4 regions of the Arthrobacter sp. KNU40 genome follow, and region 4 is predicted to be linked to each of the others. Evidence: riboswitches for the same ligand, from Rfam matches in the RefSeq annotation. Region 4 holds a riboswitch; each other region holds the start of a gene.
What was found. Region 4 has a riboswitch for thiamine pyrophosphate ahead of ACSKT0_RS22155 (ECF transporter S component). Riboswitches for the same ligand answer to the same signal wherever they lie in the genome.
Positions count from the first base shown of each region.

Region 1: another riboswitch for thiamine pyrophosphate. It lies ahead of thiC (phosphomethylpyrimidine synthase ThiC); the one in region 4 lies ahead of ACSKT0_RS22155 (ECF transporter S component).
Region 2: another riboswitch for thiamine pyrophosphate. It lies ahead of thiO (glycine oxidase ThiO); the one in region 4 lies ahead of ACSKT0_RS22155 (ECF transporter S component).
Region 3: another riboswitch for thiamine pyrophosphate. It lies ahead of thiD (bifunctional hydroxymethylpyrimidine kinase/phosphomethylpyrimidine kinase); the one in region 4 lies ahead of ACSKT0_RS22155 (ECF transporter S component).

Region 1 is NZ_CP195850.1:3,437,649-3,442,525, forward strand. Features, by position in the region: gene ACSKT0_RS15985 (VOC family protein) at 1-206, opposite strand, end outside; gene ACSKT0_RS15990 (amidohydrolase family protein) at 285-1,379, opposite strand; TPP riboswitch at 1,472-1,579, shown strand; gene thiC (phosphomethylpyrimidine synthase ThiC) at 1,575-3,380, shown strand; gene ACSKT0_RS16000 (alpha/beta fold hydrolase) at 3,405-4,154, opposite strand; gene ffh (signal recognition particle protein) at 4,258-4,877, opposite strand, start outside.
Region 2 is NZ_CP195850.1:3,783,263-3,788,139, forward strand. Features, by position in the region: gene ACSKT0_RS17530 (hypothetical protein) at 1-119, shown strand, start outside; gene ACSKT0_RS17535 (4a-hydroxytetrahydrobiopterin dehydratase) at 151-483, opposite strand; gene ACSKT0_RS17540 (thiazole synthase) at 544-1,350, opposite strand; gene thiS (sulfur carrier protein ThiS) at 1,354-1,590, opposite strand; gene thiO (glycine oxidase ThiO) at 1,587-2,891, opposite strand; TPP riboswitch at 2,883-3,002, opposite strand; gene thiE (thiamine phosphate synthase) at 3,029-3,718, shown strand; gene ACSKT0_RS17560 (RNB domain-containing ribonuclease) at 3,756-4,877, shown strand, end outside.
Region 3 is NZ_CP195850.1:3,282,993-3,287,869, forward strand. Features, by position in the region: gene rpmA (50S ribosomal protein L27) at 139-402, opposite strand; gene rplU (50S ribosomal protein L21) at 463-771, opposite strand; gene thiD (bifunctional hydroxymethylpyrimidine kinase/phosphomethylpyrimidine kinase) at 1,193-2,713, opposite strand; TPP riboswitch at 2,705-2,801, opposite strand; gene ACSKT0_RS15125 (Rne/Rng family ribonuclease) at 2,948-4,877, opposite strand, start outside.
Region 4 is NZ_CP195850.1:4,760,022-4,764,898, forward strand. Features, by position in the region: gene ACSKT0_RS22150 (ABC transporter ATP-binding protein) at 1-686, opposite strand, end outside; gene ACSKT0_RS22155 (ECF transporter S component) at 686-1,315, opposite strand; TPP riboswitch at 1,390-1,526, opposite strand; gene ACSKT0_RS22160 (NUDIX hydrolase) at 1,729-2,475, shown strand; gene ACSKT0_RS22165 (DUF4235 domain-containing protein) at 2,527-2,787, shown strand; gene mnhG (monovalent cation/H(+) antiporter subunit G) at 2,784-3,254, opposite strand; gene ACSKT0_RS22175 (monovalent cation/H+ antiporter complex subunit F) at 3,244-3,522, opposite strand; gene ACSKT0_RS22180 (Na+/H+ antiporter subunit E) at 3,519-4,085, opposite strand; gene ACSKT0_RS22185 (Na+/H+ antiporter subunit D) at 4,082-4,877, opposite strand, start outside.

The DNA of each region.
Region 1 (4,877 bases), 1.3 Mb from region 4:
ATCTGGAGCCCGGACGCCGGCGCGAGGTGCACCAACGGCTTGCCGAGCCTGCCGAAATAGAGCCCGCCATCCTGTTCGGCGACCACGTCCAGCCCCAGCGCCCGCTGGTAGTAGTCGCCCATGAGCTTCATGTCCCCCACTTTGAGCATGACAGTACCCATGGTGAGTTCGGCAGGAAGGAGATCCTGGCTGGATGCGATGGTCATGTTAAACTCCCGGCTTTTTGTGGCGCCGCCCTTCGGCTACCTCTATCTATCTAAATTACTTGAAGCTTCAATTTATTCCTAATGCCCGGCGTTCCCTGAAATATGTCCCCTCAGCACGGTGCATCGCGGATTCAGCACCACCTCAAGGGACGCGCGGGGATCGTTTGCGTAGAGCACGACGTCGGCACTGGCACCTTCGCTGATGGCGTCGGCCCCCAGCCACTCGCGTGCGGACCAGCAGGCGGCATCGAGGGCGGCGGCCGCCGGAAGGCCCGCGCGATGCAATTCCAGGATTTCCTCACCGATCCGGCCGTGCTTGATGACGCTGCCGGCATCTGTCCCGGCGTACACCCGCACTCCGGCGTCGAATGCCTCGGCGACGCGTTCATGCCTGCGCTCCCACAGCATGGTCATGTGGGCGGCGTATCGCGGGAACTTCGCTTCCGCCTGCTTCGAGATGTCCGGAAAGGTCGCAATGTTGATGAGGGTGGGGACAATCGGCAAATCCTGGTCCAACAGCCGGGGAATATGGTGCGGCAGGAGGCCGGTGGCGTGCTCGATGCAGTCGATGCCGGCGTCGAGCATGTCGTCGATAGTCCCTTCGGCGAAGCAATGGGCAGTTACCCTGGCTCCCTCGTCGTGTGCCGCGGCGACGGCGTCCTTGACGATGGCGGCCGGAAAGGACGGGCCGAGATCCCCGGCGGAGCGGTCGATCCAGTCCCCGACGATCTTGACCCAGCCGTCTCCGGACTGCGCCTGCTTGCGCACCGCCTCCGCCAGATCCTCCGGCTCGACTTCTTCGGCCAGCCCGGGGATATAACGGCGTTGCCTCGCGATATGCCTGCCCGCGCGGATGATTCTCGGCATGTCCGTGCGGCGCTGCAGCCACCGCGTGTCGCTTGCGGATCCGGCGTCGCGGATCAAGAGCGTCCCGGCGTCCCGGTCCGCCGTCGCCTGCAGGCGCGCAGTCTCGTCGTCGACGGCCCCGCCCTTGCCCAAGCCAACATGGCAGTGCGCATCGACAAGGCCGGGCAGCACCCATCCGGCCAGGACGACGTCCGGTGCGGCAGCAGGCCGCAGAAAGGTCAACCGTCCGTTGACCGACCAGAGGCCGCGACGTTCCTCCTCCGGCCCGGTGAGGACGGTGCCGCTGAATTCGATGATTTCCGCCATGATTCCACCCTAGACTCCGACGCCGTCGCCGGCCCCGTCACAGCTGTCCTGGTCACATCTGTCTCAGGAGCTCTCTGCTGTGGTAGCTTCGTCTACGACCACACGGGGGCCCTTGCAAGGGCTGAGATCAGGCTGACGCAGCCTGCGACCGTTGAACCTGTCCGGGTAATGCCGGCGAAGGAAGTGAGTAATCCTTTGAGCACCAAAGAATCACAGCTGAGCCCTATCCAAAACGGATCGCCGCAAGAGGTGACACAATCCCTCAAGTCGCATTCCCTCGCGTTCCTGGAGGATGCCGAGACGGGAATCCGGGTTCCGGTGACTGAAATCGCCCTGGAGCCGTCCCCCAACGGCGAGGCCAACACGCCTTTCCAGGTGTACCGGACTGCAGGGCCCGGGAGTGATCCTGTGGTCGGCCTCGAGCCGTTCCGGAGCGAGTGGATCGAAGCCCGCGGTGACACCGAGGCCTACAGCGGCCGCGAACGGAACCTGCTCGACGACGGCAAGTCGGCCGTGCGCCGCGGCGCCGCCTCCGCAGAGTGGAAGGGCGCACAACCGGTGCCCCGCCGCGCCGTCGACGGCAAGACCGTGACACAGATGCACTACGCCAAGCAGGGCATCGTGACGCCCGAAATGCAGTTCGTTGCACTTCGCGAAAACTGCGATGTGGAACTCGTCCGCAGCGAAGTCGCCGCCGGCCGGGCCATCATCCCCAACAACATCAACCACCCCGAATCCGAACCGATGATCATCGGCAAGGCCTTCTTGGTGAAGATCAATGCCAATATCGGCAACTCGGCTGTCACCAGCTCCATCGCCGAAGAAGTGGACAAGTTGCAGTGGGCCACGCAATGGGGCGCCGACACAGTGATGGACCTGTCCACGGGCGACGACATCCACACCACCCGCGAATGGATCATCCGCAACTCCCCCGTGCCGATCGGCACCGTGCCCATCTACCAGGCCCTCGAGAAGGTCAACGGCGAAGCCAACAAGCTCACGTGGGAGATCTTCCGCGACACCGTCATTGAACAGTGCGAGCAGGGCGTGGACTACATGACCATCCACGCCGGCGTGTTGCTGCGCTACGTTCCGCTGACAGCCAACCGCGTGACGGGCATCGTTTCCCGCGGCGGCTCCATCATGGCCGGCTGGTGCCTGGCCCACCACGAGGAAAACTTCCTCTACACGCACTTCGACGAACTCTGCGAAATATTCGCCAAGTACGACGTCGCGTTCTCGCTGGGTGACGGCTTGCGTCCGGGAGCGACGGCGGACGCCAACGACGCCGCGCAGTTCGCCGAGCTCGACACGCTCGGGGAGCTCACGAAGCGGGCGTGGAAGTACGACGTGCAGGTCATGGTGGAGGGCCCCGGGCACATCCCGTTCCACCTCGTCCGCGAGAACGTCGAGCGGCAGCAGGAGTTGTGCGACGGCGCACCGTTCTACACCCTCGGCCCGCTCGTGACCGACGTTGCACCGGGCTACGACCACATCACTTCGGCTATCGGCGCCACGGAGATCGCGCGCTACGGAACCGCGATGCTCTGCTACGTCACCCCGAAGGAACACTTGGGCCTGCCCAACAAGGACGACGTCAAGACGGGCGTGATCACCTACAAAATCGCCGCCCACGCAGCCGACCTTGCGAAGGGACACCCCGGCGCCCACGAACGCGACGATGCCCTGTCCAAGGCCCGCTTCGAGTTCCGCTGGCGTGACCAGTTTGCGCTGTCGTTGGATCCGGTCACGGCCGAAGCGTTCCACGACGAGACGCTCCCGGCGGAACCGGCCAAGACGGCGCATTTCTGCTCCATGTGCGGACCGAAATTCTGCTCCATGCGCATCAGCCAGGACATCCGCGACGAATACGGCTCGGCGGATTCCCAGGCGGCCATCGCGGAAATGTACAGCGGGATGCGCGAAAAGAGCGAGGAATTCCTGGCATCCGGCGGCAAGGTCTACTTGCCCGAGCTCGAGGTTCCCGCAGGAAAACGTTGAGCGACGTCGGAAAGCCTGAACTAATCAGGAAGCTTGCACTGATCCGGCGCGGCTGACATCCGCGATGAAGGACCGGATCATCCGGTCTCCTTCAACTGAATCATGAGGCCGGTGTCCTCCAGCCGCAACGCGGTGGAGGGCACCGGTTTCCTGCAAGTAGCCGGCGATCTCTTCGTAAAGGGGTTCCCAACCACCGGTCAGGACAAGTGTGGGGACACCGGGCACGATATGCAGGGGCGCTTCCCAAGGCGGGGCCTGGAGCCGCAGGCGTCGGGCGGTACGACGGGCCTCCGGGGTACTGAGAACGGCCGCCTCGGAGGAAAACGCCCTCCGGACGAATTCGCGTTGGTAATCGTCATCGCTGAGTTCGTGCCGGATCCGGAACAACGGCTCCATGAGTGCCCGGTAAGCCGCGGTAGCGGGCAACTCAGCCGTCAATGAAAGACAAGCCGGTTCCACCAGCACGAGGGACCGGACTAGGTCGGGCCGCTCCACCGCGGCCAACATGGCTGAAATCGCGCCTTGGGAGTGCGCTACGATATGGCCTCCACGTGCGGGGCCGGAACCTGACGCGGCCTCCCGCCCTCCGAGGCACTCCAGGATAATGTCCACGTCGGCGGCAACATCGGATTCCAGAGGCTCGGCCTGCGCATCAAAGCCGTGGCGTTTCAGGAACAGTGCATCGTACGCCAGCGCCATGCCGTGCTGTTTCGGCCACGCGGCAGCGCCGAATGTGCCTGCTCCATGGACGAACACAACGCGCTGCTTTTGCATTCCCCCAGCCTATGGCACGGGGCTGACAACCCAACTCACTAGCAGTTGATGCCGTTCTGAGCCGTCAAAACGACACCTACTGCTAGCTAGTTGGGTGGGATAGCTACTTACCGAGGAACTTGTCGAAGCCCTTGGGCAGGTTCAGCTGGGAGGGGTCGAAGTCGCCGGTACCCTGGCCGAAAGCCGCGCCGGTGCGAACGGCGTTCGCCCGCTTGTTCTCGGCGTCGCGCAATTCCTGGGCCGCCTTGGCGGGGTTTCCGGAACGGGCCTTCTTCTTGGGTGCGTTCTTGCTCGCCTTGCGGGAACCACCACCGAGTCCGGGCATGCCAGGCATCCCGGGCATTCCGCCGCCTTGGGCCAGCTTCTTCATCATCTTCTGGGCTTGCGCGAAACGCTCCAGGAGGCCGTTGACCTCGGAGACGTGGACACCGGAACCACGGGCGATGCGGGCACGACGGGAACCGTTGATGATCTTCGGAGCCAAACGCTCATGCGGGGTCATGGAGCGGACAATTGCCTCCACGCGATCGATTTCACGCTCGTCGAACTGCTCCAGCTGCTGGCGGATGTTTTGCGCACCCGGCATCATCATGAGCATCTTCTTCATGGAACCCATGTTGCGGATCTGCTGCATCTGGGCGAGGAAGTCGTCCAGGGTGAAGTCTTCCTGGTCGGCGAACTTCTTCGCCATCCGGGCCGCTTCATCCTTGTCCCAGTTCTTCT
Region 2 (4,877 bases), 980 kb from region 4:
TCCCGTGGGTCCTGCCGGTCATTCTTGGAACCGTGGCGGCCGCGGTGGCCTCCTACTTCCTGGGCCGTCATCGGACCCGGCACGACACCACCCAGCTGACCGCGGCGCTGCGACTCTAGCTGGCGCTGCGACTCTAGCTCCAGATCCGGCTCAAGGGGTTGCTTCCGGTTTGGCCACTGCCCCCACTTCCGCGGCTGCTTCGCTGGCGCTCGTGGCCGCCCGGATGTCGCGTTGGGTCACCTCGCTCCCGGCGTCATGGGAGGTGTAGCGGATGAACACCCGGTTGTACCGCCAGTCCAGGTCCGGGTGATGGTTCTGCTGTTCGGCGATGCGCCCGACGGCGGCAATCAGCTCGAGTGCGGCAGCCGACGTCGGGCATTTGTAGACGGTGGCGAGTCCGCCCAGGCGGTACCGCCAGTCCGGCAGTTCCGCCAGGGCGTCGTCGATCGCGGACTTGCTGAGGATGTCATCTTTGCCGGCCATCCGGGGCTCCTTCGCTGACGTGGAATTCGCAGGAATCCCCGGAGCGGCCAGCGTAGGCCTCTAGAGGAACTCGGCCCGGCCTTCCATCGCCGAGGACGCCAGGGCGTGTTCCCGGCGCGGGATGCGGCCGGCCTGCTTCGCCAGCCTACCGGCGATGACAGCGTGTTTGAAGGCTTCGCCCATCTGCACCGGGTTCTGCGCACGGGTCACCGCGGTTGCCAGCAGCACGGCGTCGCAACCGAGCTCCATGGCGAGTGCGGCGTCGGACGCGGTTCCGATGCCGGCGTCGAGTACTACCGGCACAGAAGCCCGGGACACAATGAGTTCGATGTTGTGGGGATTCAGGATGCCCAGTCCGGTGCCGATAGGCGCGCCCAAGGGCATCACCGCTGTGGCTCCGAGGTTTTCCAATCGAAGCGCCAGCACGGGGTCGTCGTTGGTGTAGGCGAAGACCTTGAAGCCGCGGTCCACCAGCTTCTCCGTTGCGTCCACGAGCTCCACTGCGTCAGGCAGCAGCGTCTGTTCGTCGGCGATGACCTCGAGCTTCACCCAATCCGTTTCCAGCGCCTCCCGTGCAAGCTCGGCTGTCATGACAGCATCCTTGGCGGTAAAACAGCCGGCCGTGTTGGGCAGGACACGGATGCCATGGTCCACGAGCAACTGGAAGAGCGAACCTGTTTCGGTCGGCGAGTATCTCCGCATGGCAACGGTGGTGAGTTCGGTGCCCGAGGCCAGCAACGCCGCCCCCAGGCCGTCCAGGCTCGGGGCTCCGCCGGTGCCCATGATGAGGCGAGAGCCGAACTCGACACCGTCGATCACCAGGGCGTCGGTTCGGGTGCTTGCTTCGTGTGTGCTTGCTGTCGTCATGGTTCAGCCTCCCTGTACTGCGGTAACGATTTCGAGTTCGTCGCCCTCTGCGAGCGCGGTGGCAGCCCACTGGCTGCGCGGGACCACTTCGGAATTGCGTGCGACGGCGACGCCGATCTTGCGTCCGTCAGCCGCCTGGCCGCTGGAGTCCACAACACGTCCGGTGACGTGGCTGACGAGGGTGGTGACAGACGCGTCGTCGCTCAGTGTGTGGTCTGCGCCGTTCAATTTGATGTTCATGCGTGGTCCTTCGGAAGGGGATTTGAGGTACCGGCCGATGGGCCGTCTGTTGAGGCCCGTGCCGCTGAAAGCTGGTGGGAGAAGCGGTCCGGGCGGAATTTGTTCCACCGGGGATCCGCGGTGCCGTCCATGAGCCCGACGCAGATCTTCGCCGCTGCCGGAGTGAGGAGTACGCCGTGGCGGAAGAAGCCGCTGGCCACGATGAGGCCGGGCACGGTTCTTTCGCGACCTTCCACGCGGCCCAGCAGCGGTGCATTGTCCGGAGTGCCCGGGCGCGCTCGGGCAGTTGCTTCCAGAAGTTCCAGTTCGGCCACAGCCGGGACAAGTACCTGGGCGTCGCGGAGCAATTGGTACACACCACCGGCTGACACCGGGTTGGCCGATCCCCCGGACGCCGACAAGCCGTCTTCACGTTGCGTCGCGCCGATCACCACCGTCCCGTCGTCGCGGGGCACGATATAGACGGGCACTCCGCGCACCATTCCCCGGACCGTGGCGGTGACCAGGGGTTGCAGGTGCTCCGGGACGCGCAACCGCAGTATGTCGCCATAGACCGGACGCAGCGGGAGTGACAATCCCTCCGGCAGGCCGTTCAAGCGGGCGGCATCCAGTCCGTTGGCTACCACTGTTTCCGTGGCGAGCACTTCGATTCCTGAGCCGAGCACGGCCCCGACGACGCGCCCGTCCTCCCACAGGAGGCCCGCCGCAGTGTCGTGGATCGCAAAACCGTCATCGGCCCCCGGAATCCAGCTGGAATCGCCGGGCTGGTGGTCTGCCAGCGCGCCCAGAATCGCGGCCGAAAGCCGGCGTGGATCCACTTGGTGGTCGCCCGGGATGTCGAAGGCGCAGGAAATCTGCGGGCTCAGCAGCGGCTCACGCTCCCGCGCCTCGCGCAACCGCACGGATTCCACCACCAGGCCATTGGCCAGCTGGACATCCCGGAGATCGGCGAGCGCCCGGCGGTCCGCAGCGTCCGCGCCGACGGCGAGGGTCGGCGTCGTACGGTAACCCGTGCTGCGGCCGATGCTCGAGCCGGTCACATTGCGTTCGAAGTCCGGCCACAATACCGACGATTCGAGCATTAGCTCCAGGAGGTCCTCTTCCTGGTAGTGCAATTCGCTGACCGGCGCCAGCATTCCCGCCGCCGCGAACGTAGCGCCGCTGGCTGGTGCGGGATCGATGAGGGCAACCGAACGGCCGGATCTGCGGGCTTCCCACGCGATGCCGAGGCCAATGACACCGCCCCCGATCACCGCGACATCCGCGCGCAGGGGTTCGTGCTGGCTGTTCACTTCGTCCATGGAGTCCTTCCCTACGCCGGTATTAGCCGGATCAGGTCAAGCGGTCGGCGCTGAAGCCCTCTCAGCCGCGCGGCGATTGTGACTGCCGCCGCGGCTCCCGCGGTACCTGCCCAGTTTAGAGGAACTACTCTGTTTCCATGACCCAGCACGATGTCCACACCACCGCCCGCCTGTACCTCTGCACCGACGCCCGCAAACCACAGGGTGATTTTGAGCAGTTTGTCGATGCCGCATTCGAAGGCGGCGTGGACATCATCCAGCTGCGCGACAAGACGATTGAAGCGGCGGAAGAACTCGAACTCCTGGAGATCCTGCAATCCGTGGCCCATCGTCACGGCCGTCTCTGGGCAGTCAACGACCGCGCGGACGTAGCATCCCTCTCCGGCGCGCCGGTGTTCCATATCGGCCAAAAGGACATTCCGCTGCGCTCTGCCCGGAAATTGCTCCACGACCCCACCATCATCGGCCTCTCCACGCACACGCCGGAACAGATTGACGCCGCCATCGCCGCGTCGCCTGGCCGCAGCGGCCTGGACTACTTCTGCGTCGGGCCGGTGTGGGCCACCCCCACGAAGCCGGGACGCTCCGCCGTCGGGCTCGATCTGGTGAAGTACGCTGCCAACGCGGTGAAGCAGGCAGACGAAGAGACCGTCGGGGGCGTCGTGCTCCCCTGGTTTGCGATCGGCGGGATCGATCTCGGCAACGTGGAAGAGGTAGTTAGGGCCGGCGCCAGCCGCATCGTGGTGGTGCGGGCAATCACCGAAGCGCAGGATCCGACGGCAGCTGCCCAGGCGCTCCTGGCTGCCCTGGACGCAGCGGCGGCCTAGCGAGACGCCGCGAGATTTTGGAGTTACCCTGACTTTCGTGTCACACCAGCGGATAGCCCCGAATGTCAGCGAAACGTCGAACCAGCTTGCGGAAGCGCTGGCGGCGCTGCGGACTGAACTCGAGCTGCCCGCAGGTTATCCCGCTGAAGCGCTGCGCGACGCTGAAGCCGCGGTTTCCGGACACGCCCTGCCGGCGCAGGACTTCACGGATGTTCCATTCATCACGATCGACCCGGCTTCTTCCACGGATCTCGACCAGGCCCTCTTTATAGACAGGTCCGGCGATGGTTACAGGGTTTTCTACGCCATCTCCGATGTGCCCTCCTTTGTACCCCCGGGAGGAGCGCTCGACGCCGAGACCCGCCACCGCGGGCAAACGTACTATGCCCCGGACGGCCGCATACCGCTGCACCCCGAGATCATCAGCGAGCATGCCGGAAGCCTGTTGGCCGGCCAGACGTGCGGCGCGTTCGTGTGGGACTTCGAACTCGATGCCGAGGCAGAGTTCCGCACCGTCTCCGTGCGTCGGGCAAGCGTACGCAGCCGCGCCAAACTCAGCTACAAGGGTGTGCAGGCGGAGATCGATTCCGGAAGGGCTGATCCCATCCTGCAGCTGCTCAAGGAGGTCGGGCTCAAGCGGGTGGAACTCGAACGCCGCCGCGGCGGCGCAAGCCTGAACATGCCTGAACAGGAAATCGTCCAACTGCCCGACGGCGGGGGGTACAGGATCGTCGCAGCCCCCTCGCTGCCGGTTGAGGACTGGAACGCCCAGATTTCGCTCATGACCGGGATGGCCGCCGCCCAGCTGATGCTCGATGGCAAAGTGGGGATTTTGCGCACCATGCCGGCCCCCGATGAGCGCTCGCTGCTCCATTTCAAACGGCAAACGGGGGCGCTCGGCAAGCCCTGGACCGAGGGGACGAGCTATGGAGCGTACCTGCGGACCCTCGATGCCAAGGACCCCCGGCAACTGGCCATCCTCCATTCAGCAGGGCTGCTTTTCCGTGGTGCCGGCTACACACCCTTCGACGGCGAGGTACCGGGCAGCGTCATGCAGTCAGCCATCGGGGCACCCTATGCCCACACCACCGCGCCGTTGCGCCGGCTTGTCGATCGTTTTGTGCTGGTCATCTGCGAAGCTCTGAGTAATGGAACAGAG
Region 3 (4,877 bases), 1.5 Mb from region 4:
CTCCTCTAACTGGAAATTACTGCTTGAAGTGCGTGTTGCGGGCTGACGCGCCGCCGCCCGCACTAGTAAATTCTAGTGCGGTTAAAAAGACAGGTGGAGCGGGCCATACGGCCCGCTCCACCCGTTCAGAACGTGTTATTACTCTGCAGCTGCAGCAGCAACGATGTTCACTACGCGACGGCCGCGGCGAGTTCCGAACTCAACCGCACCTGCCTGCAGGGCGAACAGGGTGTCGTCGCCACCGCGGCCGACACCGGCGCCCGGGTGGAAGTGGGTGCCGCGCTGGCGGACGATGATCTCGCCTGCGGAAACGACCTGGCCACCGAAGCGCTTTACGCCGAGGTACTGGGCGTTGGAGTCACGACCGTTGCGAGTGGAGCTCGCGCCTTTTTTATGTGCCATTTGAAATGCCTGCCTTTAAATTCTGGGGAATCTGTTGAAAACCTGAACAGCAACCAGTGGTTACTTGATACCGGTGATCTTGATCTTGGTGAGTTCTTGACGGTGACCCTGGCGCTTCTTGTAGCCGGTCTTGTTCTTGAACTTCTGGATGACGATCTTCGGACCACGGAGGTCTTCGAGGATCTCAGCCGTAACCTTGACCTTGGCCAGATCCGCAGCAGCGGAGGTGACCTTGTCACCGTCCACCAGGAGCAGTGCGGGCAGCTCAAGGGTGCTGCCGGCTCCACCGGGGACGCGGTTCAGGGTTACGTAGTCTCCAACGGAAACCTTTTCTTGGCGGCCGCCTGCGCGGACAATCGCGTACACCACTTGGGCACTCACTTCTCTCGACGTTTATTACTAAATTTGCGTGCGGAACCCCGATCCGAAAACGGGCCTGGTTCACGCTGTGCCTCAACGCCGTGGACTCCGGTACGGAATCCATGAGTCATCCCTCGAATAGTTCCAAATGGAAGGTAAGTTCCAAATGAACGGTTTCTAGGGGCATAACCCAAGTGTTGGCGTAAGCACCGAAGATCTAGATTACGCTAGTTTCGCCTTCGGCTGCAAATGAGGCCAGGTCCGGAGGCTGCCACGTGATGGCTGCCACAGACTGGCTATGTCGCCATCCGGTACCGTGCCCGTCCACCTTACCCTGCCTGCGGGGAAAAGCTCGGATCCTGACGCCGACACGCAGCAGCGCCCGCCGGAACAGGCGCTTCATCCGGCGCTTCCGCGCCAGGAACCGGGATCAGCCGTGCAACCTTGGAGCATCGAAGAACGCCGTTTCATACCGGCAGGATTGGGTGAAAGCCTCCATCATTGCCGTGCGCTCCCCTGGCGACGCGGCCTGCGCAGCGGCATCCGTGATGTCGATCGCCTTGCGGGTGGCCTCGGCGAATGCTTCGTCGGCGTACGTGCGCAGCCAGTCCGCGTAAGGGTGCTCGTCCGACGCTCCCGCCTGAATATAGCCAAGGTGGAGCTGCTGTCCCACTTCGGCGTACAACCAGTAGCAGGGAAGCACGGCGGCCAGCAGGACTGCATAGCTGCCCGACGCCGACGCGGCCAGCAAGTGGTCCACGTAGGCCTTGGTGACTGGACCCAGTTCTCCGCTTACCTGGCGTCCGCTGAGCCAATTCCGGTGCAGCTCGGACTCGACTTCAAGGCACATCTGCGAACCGCGGGCCCAGAACAGCTGTTCGGTTTCGCTGGGCGCGAGGGCGCTTGCCCGCGCCAGGACCCGGGAATAGCCGTTGAGGTAGATCGCATCCTGCGAGAGGTAATAGCTGAACTGCGCTTCGCTGAGGCCGCCGGTTTGCAAATGCCGGATGAAGTCCAGGCCATAAATGGCCGCGAGTTCCGTTTGGGCGGCGTCCCACATCCGGACGGCAAAGTCCCCCGGATGAAGGTCCTGCTGGAGCGCGTGGAAATGATGGATCGGCCCATTGCCCTTCCCCACTTCCAGCACCTCGGACTGGGTCAGCGCCCCCTGAAGCCAGGGCTTGACTACGCGCAAGGCAGACTCCCAATCGCCGAGCCGTGCCTTGGCCGTCGCCATGGCCGACGACAGGGAACATCCCGTGCCATGGCTGTTGCGGGTCTCCACGCGTTGACCGGCGAATTCCACCACGTCCTGGCTCAGGACTCCTTCGGTGTTGACCAGGGCGTCGGGGCAGCCCTCTCCCTGCAGATGGCCGCCCTTCACCAGGACGGTGTTTCCGCAGGCTGCAGCCAGGCGTTTGCCTTGCTCCAACGCTGATGCCCAGTCAATGGCAACAGGCTCGCCAAGCAGCATGGCCAATTCAGGAAGGTTGGGGGTCACCAGGTCAGCGAGGGGCAGAAGTTCCCGCAGCGCGGTTTCAGCGGACTCCGCCAGGAGCCGGTCGCCACTGGTCGCGATCATCACCGGATCCAGCACGACGACGGCGGGGCGCGCCTCGCCGAGCCAGCGACGGACTTCGTGGATGACGGCCGCGTCCCCGAGCATGCCGATTTTGACCGCATCGACGGTGATGTCGTCGCTAATCGCATCCAATTGCTGGCGCAGGAATTCCACGGGAGGCACATGGACGGCCGTGACGCCCTGCGTATTTTGTACCGTGAGCGCCGTGATCACGGCCATGCCATAGCCTCCGTTGGCCGCAATGCTCTTGAGGTCTGCCTGGATCCCGGCACCACCCGAAGGATCCGAGCCGGCAATGCTGAGGACCCTCGGGATAGCTCGCTGGATGGCCTTGAGCGGGTAGACGGCTGATTGCGCTGAAACAGTCATGCAAGACATCCCTTCGCCGGTGCTAACCGGACAGGTTCAACGGGTCTGGTCTCAGCCGGCTTGGTGCGCGGCACCCCGTGTCAGTCCCCTAGCTTAACCCGGATCACGCCTCGCCCGCTGAAATCGCCCTTTGCAACCGGATTCTCGGAGTCCGGTGAATTGGCCGGCAACGCCGAAGCCCCGGTGGTTTCCACAGGAGCGGAAACGGCCGGGGCTTCGGGCAGGAAACTGCGGTTAGAGTTCGGACTTGGGCACGCCGACCCCGAGGATGATCGGTTCCGCTGCCGCCGTCGACTTGGCTGGAGCAGCGTCCGTCGCCTTGGCCTCGTGCGCTGCCCCACCGGAGGCGGCCGCGGCAACCTCGTGGTGCTCAACGTTGGTGGCGTTGGCGGCACCCTGGGCCCGGCTGGCGCTGCGGTTGCGACGGCCTCGGCGTCCGCGCGAACCCGCTTCCGGGGATTCTCCGCTTGCAACGGCCGCGGGGGTCCCCGCGGGCGCTTCCTCGGCCTCAGTTGCCGTCGTCGCAGTGTCGGGAGCTTCTCCGAGGCCCGCGAATGCCTGTGCCAAGAGGTCCAGGCTCATGGCAGGTGCACCACTCGCTGGCTCCTCTTCGTGGTGGACGAAGGGCAACGCAACTTCCTCGCCGCCGAATCGCAGCACAGGCTTCGAACGTTCCTCGCTACTCGAAGCAGCAGCAGGAGCCTGGGCCGGGGGTGCCTGGACCGGGGTTGCTTCTGCTACGTGCCCGTCGGCGAGCAATTCCGCCGTGTGGTGGAGCTCGTCGTCGTGCAGGTGGGCTGCGTGGGCTGCCGCCGCGATGGTGGCAAGGGCTGCGCGGGTGGCCGCCTGGCGGTTCGGATCGGTGGATTCCACGCTGTGGACCGGCACAGGTGGGGTGATCGGGAGTTCGGCAGTTCCCTGACCGGTGCCCCTGCCGCGGCGACGCTTGCGCTGCTCGGGGCGGACGGTCGGCTGTGACTCCGTGCGTGGGTGGTGGTGTTCAGCTGCCACCACGTTGGCCCGACGGTGCTCCACAGGCTCGTCGTGCGTGACGATTCCCCGACCGGCGCAGGTTTCGCACTGCTCGCCGAAGACTTCCAGCAGGCCCGTGCCCATGCGCTTGCGCGTCATCTGGACCAAGCCAAGGGACGTCACTTCGGCGACCTGGTGCTTGGTGCGGTCCCGGCCGAGGCACTCGACCAAGCGGCGCAATACGAGATCGCGGTTGGATTCCAGGACCATGTCGATGAAGTCGATGACGATGATTCCGCCGATGTCGCGCAAGCGCAGCTGACGGACCACTTCCTCGGCAGCCTCAAGGTTGTTCTTGGTGACGGTTTCCTCGAGGTTGCCACCGCTGCCGGTGAACTTCCCGGTGTTGACGTCAACAACCGTCATGGCCTCGGTGCGGTCGATGACGAGCGAACCACCGGAGGGCAGGAAGACCTTGCGCTCCAATGCCTTGTGGATCTGTTCGTCAACGCGCCATGCCGAGAAGATGTCCTGATCCGAGGTCCACTTTTCGAGGCGTCCCACCAGGTCCGGCGCCACGTAGGTGACGTAGGCTTCGATGGTGTCCCAGGCTTCGTCGCCGGAGACGATGAGCTTGGAGAAGTCCTCGTTGAAGACGTCGCGGACCACCTTGATGGTCAGGTCCGGTTCGCCGTACAGCAGTTCCGGCGCCAAGATCTTGGTGGACGTGGACTGGCTTTCGATGCCTTCCCACTGGGCCCGCAGGCGGTTGATGTCGTGCGTCAGCTCTTCCTCGGAAGCACCCTCCGCGGCGGTGCGAACAATGACGCCCGCGTTCTCCGGGAGGCGGTCCTTGAGGATCTTCTTCAGGCGGTTGCGCTCGACGTCGGGCAGCTTGCGGGAGATACCGGTCATTGACCCGCCCGGTACGTACACAAGGTAGCGGCCTGGGAGCGAAATCTGGCTCGTCAGGCGTGCGCCCTTGTGACCCACGGGGTCCTTGGTGACCTGGACCAACACGGAATCGCCTGATTTCAGGGCGTTTTCGATCCGGCGCGGCTTGCCTTCCAAGGTGACGGCATCCCAGTTGACTTCACCGGCGTACAGCACGGCATTGCGGCCGCGTCCAATGTCGACGAACGCGGCTTCCATCGACGGCAGCACGTTCTGGACCTTGCCCAGGTAGACGTTG
Region 4 (4,877 bases):
ATCCGGTCCACGAGGTCTTTCCAAACCGAGACCCGGTGCTCCACCACCACCAACGTGGCGCCGGTCTTGTCCAGGCAGCGGGCGACGGCATCGCGGACCTCCAGTACGCCAGCGGGGTCCAGGTTGGCGGTCGGCTCGTCCAGGAGGATCAAGCCGGGCCGCATCGCCAGGATGCCGGCGAGCGCAAGGCGCTGCTTCTGCCCGCCCGAGAGGGCCGAGGTCGGGTGGTCGAGCGCAAAGTTGCCGCTCGCACTATTCCGCAGCCCGACGTCGTCGAGCGCTTCATGGACCCGCGTCCAGATCTCTTCCCGCGGCACGCAAAGGTTCTCGGCGCCGAACGCGACGTCGTCGCCCAACCGGGAAAGCACCACCTGGGTTTCGGGGTCCTGTTGCATGAGTCCGGCACGGCCCCGCTGGGCCTTCGGCGAAACGCCGTCCACCAGCAACGAGCCGGTCTCGTCGGCGTCGTCACCTTCCTCGCCCAATACGCCCGCCAAGGCGTGCAGGAGCGTCGACTTGCCCGCGCCCGAGGGGCCGAGCAGGAGCACACGCTCGCCTGGGCGGATGTCCAGGTCGAGGGCGTGGATGGCCTGCGTGGTGCGGCCAGCGTGCCGCCAGCCCCAGCCTTGCGCGGAAATGGCGGCGGGTCGCACAGTAGCAGGGGTGCCGGAATCAGGACTGGGCATCAGGAAAAGACGGGCTCCGAGGCGGCCTTGCGGGACGCGAACGCGCTCAGGACACCGGTCTTGGCCAGGCCGCGGGTCGCGATCCAGGACAGGGCTCCGGCAATGACGGCACCGGAGATCGTGCAGAACACGATGTACGCGAGCTTGTCGACGGGTTCGTAGGCGATGTTCCAGCCCCACGGCAGGAAGGAGTCGTTCAAACCACAGAACAGGCCCGCGCCGGCACCGGCCAGCAGGGACACCGGCAGGTTGAACTTCTTGTACATGAAGGCCAGGAAGATGAGTTCCGCGCCGAGACCCTGGAGCAGGCCCGAGATCAGGACCGTGGTGCCGTACTGCGAACCCATGATGAGCTCACTGGTGGCGGCCACCGTCTCGCAGAAAATTGCCGCACCGGGCTTGCGGACGATGAGCATGCCCAGCACTGCCGGAATCATCCAGCCACCGGCGATCAGGCCGCTCAGCGGCGGGTAGCCGGCAGACATAGGCGTAGCAACCAGAGCCATCTGGTCCCATGCCCAGAAGATCACGCCACCGGCGATCGAGATCAGTGCCGCCACGACGATGTCCACGACGCGCCAGTTGTAACCAGGCTTGGTGAGGCCCGGCCTTGCAGAAATACCAGTCATTTTGTCCTCCTGAGGAACAGGAGGGGAAAGTGTTTCCGGTTGCCTGCGAGCGGCTTCCGCCGCGCCGGTCCGGACACTATGAGAACTCGACTCCCTTGCGCCGGTACTAGCCGGATCAGGTTCGAGGGTCTGCGGCTGTCCGCACTCTCAGCGCCCGTCATCCGTACCGCATTGCTGCGAGCCCGACGGCGGCGCTCCCCTGTCGTTATCAATCCACCCTTTTGGGCGTGGTTCAGTTTACACCTTGGCGGGGTTGCGGGCGCTGTGCTGGCCTACGCGGAACGGTCACACGACGGATTCTGCTGGATCACTCGCCGGCCGGACGCGGGCAGGGCCCGGAATGGCGCGGGCGGGCGCAGAAGCTGGGAGAATGATCCAGCAGAATGTGACGCAACGCGGGCAAAGGAGCGGTCTTGGCAGGCATTGACGAAGCGAACAGCACCACGGTGGCCGAACCTAGGCTCGCCGCGAGCGTGATCCTGGTCCGCGAGGCCCCCGTTCACACGGTTCAGTCAGACCCGGAGGTTCCGGCGGATGCCGGGCGCGGCCTGGAGGTGTTCGTGCAGCACCGCGTGACCACGATGGATTTCGCCGCGGGCATGGTCGTCTTCCCCGGGGGACGAGTGGACCAGGCGGACAGCTCCGGCTGGGACTTCGAGGACGACGTCGTCGAGCGGCACACCGCCGCATGGCACCGGAGCAGCATCGCCGTCGAGCCCGCTTCGGCCCGGTTCAACGCCGGCCGGGTGCTGGCGGCCGCACAGCGCGAGGTGTTCGAAGAGGCCGGGCTGAAGCTCGACGCCGCCACCCTCCGCCCGTGGGCCAACTGGGTCACCCCCGCAGACCAGCCCAAGCGCTTCGACACATACTTCTACCTTGCCTGCCCGCTTTCCGGTGCCGAACCAAGGCACCAAACCACGGAAGCGTCATCGTCCTTGTGGATGCCGGTCCGCGGGATCCTGGATGCCGAAGCCGCCGGAACCCTTAAGCTCATGCCGCCCACGTTGGCGCTGCTGGATGAGCTCCTCGCTCTCGGCACGGTGGAAGCGATACTGGCCGAGGACCGTGACATCGTGCCCGTCCGTCCAAAGCCTGGAGCTTTGGAGGAGTTCTTCCGGCTGAGGCGCCAATCCCCAACCGTTGCTCCGGAACTGCCCTGAAGTGGGGTTAGGCTGGGGACGGTCCTGTTTCCTCCCGCAAGGAGTCCCGGAATGAACCTCCTCATCAAGCTGCTCGGCACTGGCGTCAGCATCGGCGCAGGCTTTGTCGGCACCAAGATCGTCAATGCGTTGTGGGAAAAGTCGACCGGCAAGAAGCCTCCCAAGGGTCACGACGACATGGAGGCAAGCCTGCGCTCGGCGCTGACCTTTGCGCTGATTTCGGCGACCGTCAGCGCAGTCATCCAGGTTTTCGCAAGCCGCAGTACACAGCGCGCCATCTCGCGTTTCTCGAAGACGCAGGACATCGTCTAGGCTGACGGCCCGCCGTCCCGGCCGTTCGCCGCTGGGCTCCCGCCGTTCCCGGTGTGGGGCATTGCCGGTCCCGTTTCCTGAGCTTTCTCCGCTGCCCGTTGACCGGCAGCCCGCAGCACCACGGCCTCAAGTTCGTCTATGCTCAGCAACTCGCGGTGGAGGTGCTTGGTCCGGTAGCCTGCGCGGCCCACCATGTGTGCGGATACGGGCACGGTCAGCAGCTGGAAGATCCAGGCCACCGCCAGGATCGGCCACACCCACCATTCGCGCATCTGCAGCCCGATGGCCGCCAAGACGAGGAACAGCCCCAACACTTGCGGCTTGGTGGCCGCGTGCATGCGGCTCATGAGGTCCGGGAACCGCAACAGGCCGATTGCCGCGCCCAATGACATCAGCGCACCAACAATCAGCAGCACTGCGGTGACCGCATCGATCACTGCGTCAACTCCGGTGGCATTAGGAGTCATTGACCTGTCCCCTTCGGTCGGCCACGAAGCGGGCCACCGTCACCGAGCCAACGAACCCGATCAGCGTCAGCGCGACGAGCAGCACGAGGTTGTTGAGGTGCCTGTTGACGGCCATGTCGATGGCCAGCGCGGCGCCCAGTATGGCGAGCAGGACGTCCGAGGCAAGCACCCGGTCCAGCAGGGACGGCCCGACGGCGATCCGGTAGATCGCGCCTGCCGCCGCGAGGCTGAGAATCACCGCCGTGACGATCAGCACGATGTCTTTCATGAGCCAACTCCCCTCGTCGCAGGCCAGCCTTCGGCCTGGAGTGCGTCCATTTCCGCTCGGGTACCCATGATCCGGATCAGCGAGGCCTCCGTGTCCTGGACTTCCTTGCGCAGCTTGGCGGTGTCCACATCGTTGCGGACATTGAGCCCGTGGATATAGAGCGTGGACGTTGAGCGATCCACCTCCACCACCAAGGAACCCGGAATCAGCGAAATCACGTGGCCTGTGGCGGTCATTATGAGGTCGGAATGGCTACGCAGGGGAACCGCGACCACGGCATTGGTTACCGAAGGCCCCCGGAATACCGCGAGGTACATGACTTGGAAGCTCGCGGCCACCACTTTGGCAAGGAACACCCCGGCGAAAGGAATGGCGCGCAGCACATTGAATCGCCCGCTGAGCTCCACAGGAGGCAAGTAGAAGACCCTGGCTACCACCACTGCGATCAGCGCACCGAACACCAAGTTGCCCGGGCTGAAGTCCCGCCAAAGCGCACCCCAGACGACCACTAGCCAGACCAGTAGGGGCAACTCGGTGCGGAACGAAATCCGCTTGCGGCTCACTTGCCACCTCCCGGCACCGGCGCAGCGATCTCCGGAACCTTCGCATTCCCGCCGAGCACGGAATGGATGTACGCAGTACGGTCCAGCATCTGTTCCGCGGAGTTTCCGGCCAATTGGAACAGTGGACCGGCGAAGACGGTCAGCGCCACGCCAAAGACCACCAGCGCGGCAGTTGGCCCCACCATGGTCCGCGGAAGCAGGCCGACTGCTGCCGTGTCCTTGAGGGCGGCGGCCGGGTATTCCGCGTCCTCGGGCTTCCGCCAGAATGCGCGGTTCCAGACCCGGGCAATTGCCAGCAAGGTCAAGAGGCTCGTGACCACGCCGCCCACCACCAAGGTAATGGCCAGGGGTGTCCCGAGGGCGATGCCTGCCTGGAGGAGCCCGAGCTTGCCCAGGAACCCGGAGAAGGGCGGGATTCCCGCGAGGTTCATCGCTGGAATGAAGAACAAGAGCGCGAGGAGCGGAGACAGCTTGGCGAGCCCACCGAGCCTGTCCATGGACGAGCTGCCCCCTCGGCGCTCGATCAAGCCGGTCACCAGGAACAGGCTCGTTTGGACCGTGATGTGGTGGGCCACATAGAAGACCGCGGCAGCAAGCCCCGCAACGGAAGCCATGGCCAGTCCGAACACCATGTAGCCGATATGGCTGACCAGGGTGAAGGAGAGTAATCGTTTGATGTCGCTCTGGGCAATGGCGCCGAGAATGCCCACCAGCATGGTGAGGAGCGCTACCACCATCAACGGGGTATTCAAAGTGTCGCCCGGGAAAAGGAGGGTCTCCGTGCGGACCATC